2 regions of the Vibrio sp. 10N genome follow, and region 1 is predicted to be linked to the other one. Evidence: predicted binding sites of a transcription regulator. Region 1 holds the regulator's gene; the other holds the start of a gene.
The links. Region 1 encodes PurR, which represses purine synthesis genes. Its sites were predicted from a motif close to TNANGNAAACGTTTNCNTNA; they were not measured.
Positions count from the first base shown of each region.

Region 1 (3,514 bases):
TGGAGACGATACAAATGCAAGAAATCAAAGCATTTAATGAACAACGTGCGGAAATCTATTGGTGGCTGTCCAGCCTATTTGCTTCAGAGCTGACCGAAGATGAGCTAAACAAATATCACAGCCCAGAGATACGTTCGTTTCTAACAGGCCTAGGTGAAAACCCATCCCTCTCTGAGCCGATAAAAACTTTCACCGATGCACTAAATCGCTTACAAGTTCGTGAAGATGCCCAGCTAGAGCTCTCAGCAGACTTCTGCGATCTCTTTTTGAAGTCCGATAAACATGGCGCACTGCCTTATGCCTCTATGTATATTGGTAAGTCCGGCTTGCTTAATGACCAACCAGCACAGGACATGACAGACCTTCTGACAAAGCACGGTGTTGCCGTTAATCAAGATCTGAATGAACCCGCTGACCATCTCGCAATTGAGCTCGACTTTTTGGGCAATCTCATAATCCGCTCCAACGAGCTGGAAAATGAAGCGCACATGAACACCGCGATGACCGAGCAAGCAGACTTCATTAATACCTATTTAATGAGCTGGTTGCCTCAGTTCGTTCAAAAATGCCAACAGTTTGATGAATTTGGTTTTTACGCAGCTGCGGCAAGTTTATTGCACGCTTTCTGTCAGCTCGACCTTACCTATCTTTTGGATGAAAACGACTAGCTAACATGTGGCGCAAAAGGGTTTTCCGCTCTCTATGAGTCAATTTTGCGCCTTAGTTATAAATTTCTAGGATAAATGATTGCCAGCTCACTAAGCTGCGACTACAATTCGCCGTTTAAATGCAATCACCCAACGGCATTACAATTAGACGCCCCTTTCCGGTGCCGACTTTGAGCCATACGCTCAAACTTTGCCTTGGCTTGCATACACTTGCCGGTTCCCGCCTTTAAATTCGTATTTTCACAAAAGTGCTGGAACCACTAAAATGAAAGCGGCACAAACGTTAATTCAACGTTAAACCTATAAGCCGCGACTAATAGGATATCACTATGGCAACCATTAAAGATGTCGCCCGACTTGCTGGCGTTTCAACGACCACAGTATCCCATGTAATTAATAAGACTCGCTTTGTTGCAGAAGCAACACAAGAAAAAGTGATGGCGGCGGTTAATGAGCTCAATTACGCCCCAAGTGCGGTTGCTCGTAGCTTGAAATGCAACTCGACCAAGACCATTGGCATGCTGGTTACGCAGTCGACCAACTTATTTTTCTCAGAAGTCATCGATGGTGTGGAAAGTTACTGCTATCGCCAAGGCTATACTCTCATTTTGTGTAACACAGGCGGTGTTTACGAGAAGCAACGTGACTACATCCGCATGCTTGCCGAAAAGCGTGTTGATGGCATTTTGGTGATGTGCTCAGACTTAACCGAAGAGCTCCTTGAAATGCTTGACCGCCATGCTGATATTCCTAAGGTAATCATGGATTGGGGCCCAGAGAGCTCGCAAGCAGATAAGATCATCGATAACTCGGAAGAAGGTGGCTATCTAGCAACTAAGTTCTTGATTGAAAAAGGTCATACCGATATTGCTTGCCTAAGTGGCCACTTAGAGAAAGCTGTCTGCCAAGAGCGCATCATTGGTTACAAGCGTGCACTGGTGGAAGCCGGTATCGAAATGAAAGAAGATCGCATTTTAGAAGGTAACTTTGAATGTGATACCGCTGTAATCGCCGCGAACCGAATTGCAGCAATGGAAGAAAGGCCCACTGCAGTATTTTGCTTTAATGACACAATGGCATTCGGACTAATGAGTCGCCTTCAGCAGCTTGGCGTTCGTGTCCCTGACGACATTTCTGTTATTGGTTATGACAATATCGAACTGGCTGAATACTTTTCACCTCCGCTCACAACGGTTCACCAACCGAAGCGACGCGTCGGTAAAAATGCCTTTGAGATTCTACTAGAACGAATCAAAGATAAAGGTCACGAAAAACGCATTTTCGAAATGCACCCAGAAATTGTAGAACGTGACTCTGTCAAACCTCTTACCTAATGCTGACAAAAGTGCCGATTTCGGCACTTTTTTTTGATCTCTATTCAAAGTTTTCCCTGCCCACTGTCAATTTTTTATTCACCTCTAGGCACAAATAGTCAACCATTATTTGAACCAGTGTCACATTTTGAAAAAACAGTAATCAATAACTTACATAGTTTTCCTATATGCTATATGTGTCACGCACAGGGCAAACCATCTGAAAGGGTGGGACGCAAAGCCTCCGGCCTAAACCAATTTTTTAATTGATAGGTAGCGGGGTTGCCGATGGCAAGGGGTAAGACTCAGTTATAGCAGTGGCTTAACAGAGCTCTGACACCCGTTTGCTATACTCTCGGACCTGATTTTGGTGACACAATCAATAACACCGAGAAAAGAATAAGCATGGATAATCCTATACTAAAAGATTCAATGCAGTTATTCGCTCAGCTTGGAAGAGTAAAGTCTCGCTCCATGTTCGGCGGATTTGGCATCTTCGTAGATGATACGATGTTTGCATTAGCAGTGAACAACAAATTACATATCAGAACAGACCGCAAGACCATATCTACCTTTAAGAAACTGGGTTACAAACCATACGTTTACAAAAAGCGTGGATTTCCTGTCGTCACTAAATACTTCGCATTACCAGAAGATTGTTGGCAAGACCAAGAGGCTATCTTGGTTCACGCTAAACAAGCGCTTGAATTTGCTAAAACAGAAAAAGCGCAGCAGTCTGAGGCAAAGCCAAACCGACTAAAAGATTTACCTAACTTACGTCTGGCAACGGAGCGTATGCTCAAAAAAGCCGGTATTGAATCTGTCGGTGATTTGCAGCAGCACGGCTCTGTTGAAGCGTTCAAAGCCATTCAAAGAACCCATTCTAGCTCAGTTGGTCTGGAGTTATTGTGGGCACTTGAAGGTGCAATCAACGGAACTCATTGGTCAGTGATCCCGCAAACCAAACGTGAAGAGCTCGCTAGCTCAATCAACTAACCTTTGGTTTTAATGAGAAAAAATCAGCCTTATGGCTGATTTTTTTCGTATTAGTTGAAAGGAAAAGTTCACTGCTCCTTTCTACTAAACTAATACTAAGACATCTCAAAGGATACCGTCATGAGCAAGAAGCTGATATTGGGGCTGGTACTGGTTGCCGTCATCGTATTTTTAGGCATTAATTTTGGTCAACACCTCACGCTCGAGAACGCCAAAGCGCAGCAAGCCGCGCTCGCTGAGTACATCGATGCTAATTTTGTAACGGCTGCACTCACCTACTTTTTTGCCTACATCGCGATTACTGCGTTTTCGATCCCTGGCGCTGCCGTTGTCACCTTACTAGGTGCTGCTTTGTTTGGTTTTTGGACCAGTCTACTGCTGGTTTCTTTCGCAAGTACTATTGGTGCAACATTGGCATTTTTGAGCAGCCGATTCCTGCTTCGTGATTGGGTGCAAAGTAAATTTGGTTCTAAACTCGACACCATTAATAAAGGTGTGGAAAAAGACGGCGCCTTTTACCTATTCTCACTCAGACTC
Region 1 covers NZ_BTPM01000001.1:1,177,352-1,180,865, reverse strand. Annotated here, with positions in the region: gene torD (molecular chaperone TorD) at 15-668, shown strand; gene purR (HTH-type transcriptional repressor PurR) at 998-2,002, shown strand; cyclic di-GMP riboswitch class I at 2,182-2,271, shown strand; gene AAA946_RS05620 (TfoX/Sxy family DNA transformation protein) at 2,387-2,977, shown strand; gene AAA946_RS05615 (TVP38/TMEM64 family protein) at 3,098-3,514, shown strand, end outside.

Region 2 (3,514 bases), 440 kb from region 1:
CAGACGCAGACAAACTACGCGTAACTAAAGTTGATGTTGGCGCAGAAGAACTGCTAGACATCGTTTGTGGCGCACCTAACTGCCGTGAAGGTCTGAAAGTAGCAGTAGCAACAGTTGGTGCTGTTCTTCCGGGCGATTTCAAAATCAAGAAAGCAAAACTACGCGGTCAACCTTCACACGGTATGCTGTGCTCATTCACTGAGCTAGGCATCGATGTTGAATCTGACGGCATCATGGAATTGGCTGAAGATGCAGCGATCGGTACTGATTTCCGCGACTTCCTAGGTCTTGATGACGTGACTGTTGACGTTGACCTAACAGCAAACCGCGCTGACTGTTTCAGCATCCGTGGTCTTGCTCGTGAAGTTGGCGTTCTAAACCGTGCTGACGTAACAGCACCAGCAGTTAACCCTGTTGAAGCATCTATTGCTGATGTAGCTTCTATTGAAGTTAAAGCAACTGAAGCGTGTCCTCGTTACCTAGGTCGTATCGTTAAGAATGTGAACGTTCAAGCTGAAACACCACTATGGATGCAAGAGAAACTGCGTCGTTGTGGTATTCGCTCAATCGATCCTGTTGTAGACATCACTAACTATGTGCTTCTTGAGCAAGGTCAGCCAATGCACGCGTTCGATCTTGCTAAGATTGAAGGCGGCATCGTTGTTCGTATGGCAGAGCAGGGCGAGAAACTGACTCTTCTAGACGGTAACGAAGCGGAGCTAAATGCCGATACACTGGTTGTAGCAGACCACAATAAAGCACTAGCAATCGCTGGTATCTTTGGCGGTGAAGAGTCTGGTGTAACAACTGAGACGAAAGACGTGCTTCTAGAGTGTGCGTTCTTCGCACCTGACCACATTCGTGGTCGCGCTCGTAGCTACGGTCTACATACGGATTCTTCAATGCGTTTTGAGCGTGGTGTTGACTACGCACTACAAGCAAGCGCAATGGAGCGTGCGACAGAGCTTCTTGTTGAAATCTGTGGTGGTGAAGTAGCACCGGTAGTGACAGTAGAATCTGACGCTGATCTTCCTAAGCCAAACACTGTTGAACTACGTCGCACTAAGCTAGATTCACTTCTTGGTCACCACATCGCTGACGCTGAAGTAGTCGAGATTCTAGAGCGTCTTGGTCTGACAGTAGAGACTACAGATACAGGTTGGACTGGTGTAGCGCCAACATGGCGTTTTGACATCGCAATCGAACAAGACCTAATTGAAGAAGTGGGTCGTATCTACGGTTACGATAACATTCCAAATCAACACCCTGCTGCAACACTTAAGATGCACAACCACGTTGAAGCGAACCTTCCGCTTAAACGTGTACGCGATCTTCTTGTTGACCGTGGTTACCATGAGGCGATCACTTACAGCTTCGTTGAGCCAGAGCAGCAGAAACTCGTAGTACCAGGTGTTGAGCCACTGATTCTGCCTTTCCCAATCTCTGCGGAAATGTCAGCAATGCGTCTTGGTCTTATCCAGGGCCTTCTAAATACCGTTGTTCACAACCAGAAGCGTCAGCAACCACGTGTTCGCCTGTTCGAATACGGTCTGCGTTTCATCCCTTGCGAAAATGCTGAGAACGGTATGCGCCAAGAGCCTATGCTTGCAGGTGTGATTGCTGGTACTCGTAGCGAAGAGCATTGGGATATTGAAACTAACACAGTTGACTTCTTTGACCTTAAAGGCGACCTAGAAGCGATTCTAGAACTGTCTGCAAACGAGAAAGCGTACTCATTTGCTGCAGCGAAACACCCAGCACTTCATCCAGGTCAATCTGCAGCAATCATTGTTGATGGCAAAGAGGTGGGGGTAATTGGTACCGTTCACCCAGAGCTTGAGCGCAAGTTCGGTCTAAACGGTCGTACTATCGTATTCGAAGTTGAATGGTCTGCGATCAACACGAAAGTGATCCCAGAAGCGGCAGGACTTTCTAAGTTCCCTGCAAACCGTCGTGACATCGCTGTTGTTGTTGATGAAGCGGTCGCTTCTGGCGACATCGTTGCAGCTTGCTTAGAGCAAGGTGGCGAGTTCCTAAAAGACGCGAAATTGTTTGACGTTTACGTAGGTAAGGGCGTTGAGGAAGGCAAGAAGAGTCTAGCGATTGCTTTGACTCTACAGTCTCTAGAGCGCACGCTTGAAGATGCTGATATCGCAGGTGCGGTAGACGCCATTGTTGCTCATATTTCTGAGAAATTTGGTGCAGCATTGCGTGACTAAGCACGATTAACGCAATTAAGCATAATGCCTGAAAAAGCGAGTTACTGAAAAGTAACTCGCTTTTTTTATGCCGGGTTAATATCGAGTGGAATAAACCTGTTTCATATTGGAAATATGGTGCAACTCGCTGTTTTTACACAATAAATTACGTGTTGAAGGCATCAAGGTCACTATTTTTAAAATTGTTTATAGCTTTATTATTGTTTGTGTAATTGTGCTTGTCTGGTTGTTTATTCTGCCTGGTTGATTTTGTGTAAGCAAAGTCTCTATATTATGCTGTTAATCCGATAACTTGCTAAAACTTAAAGCAAAATCCTGACATAGTTCTGAAATAAAAAAGTTGGCGAAAATCAGAAGGTTGGCTTACACTTTTCAAAGTTGGCCTGTTATGTTGTTGATTGGTCGAACTAAATCTTTAGCGTTATCACTGCGATAACAAGGTATGAATTAGCTTTGAGGGGAGTTTTATGGCGCTCACAAAAGCCGATCTGGCTGAGAACCTATTTGAGAAACTCGGATTCAGTAAAAGGGATGCCAAGGAAACGGTAGAAGTGTTTTTCGAAGAAATTAGAAAATCACTTGAAAGTGGCGAACAGGTAAAGCTGTCGGGTTTTGGTAATTTTGACTTGCGTGACAAGAATGAACGTCCAGGTCGAAATCCCAAGACTGGTGAAGACATTCCCATTTCCGCTCGACGCGTAGTGACATTCCGTCCGGGTCAGAAACTGAAGGCTCGAGTCGAAAATATCAAAGTAGATTAATGTCCTACTGTTAAACAAAAAGACCACCTAGTGTGGTCTTTTTGTGGTTTAGGGGCTAGGTATTTAGAGGGAATATCGAGCGCCAAGCCATTGCTCTGAGTGCGCTCAATAAAGAGCGGACTAAGCCGCTCGAATGTTAGTGGTAATGTATGGCTGCCAAGCGTTTTGATACAGCTCCATTGACTGGCGTCGTAGGCTGGCAATTTGCGCGGTTTCAAATTCATTTAGGGCGCGGTTTTCAGCGGCAGCTCTGCGCTCAATTCCTTGAACGATTTCATACAAATCGTGCTCAGGTCCGCTCTTCACATCAGCGATGTCTTTTAGGTGAAGCTGCACTTCAGCGATAATTCCAGTCTTGGGTAGCTTAACCAAAATGTTGAGGTCACGGTATCCAGAGGCTGCTGGGCTTTTAAAGCGGTTTTTAACCCTAACTACCTGAGCTTCACGGCTAAGCGCTTCATACGCGCCTACTAAGCTCTCAACGTCTTGAGCGACGATAGTGCCTCGAGCCAGATCTGTGATTTGATTAACTTG
Region 2 covers NZ_BTPM01000001.1:1,616,425-1,619,938, forward strand. Annotated here, with positions in the region: gene pheT (phenylalanine--tRNA ligase subunit beta) at 1-2,219, shown strand, start outside; gene ihfA (integration host factor subunit alpha) at 2,687-2,980, shown strand; gene AAA946_RS07535 (RelA/SpoT domain-containing protein) at 3,101-3,514, opposite strand, start outside.
Region 2: the regulator PurR is predicted to act here: its motif matches at 2,624-2,643, upstream of ihfA (integration host factor subunit alpha).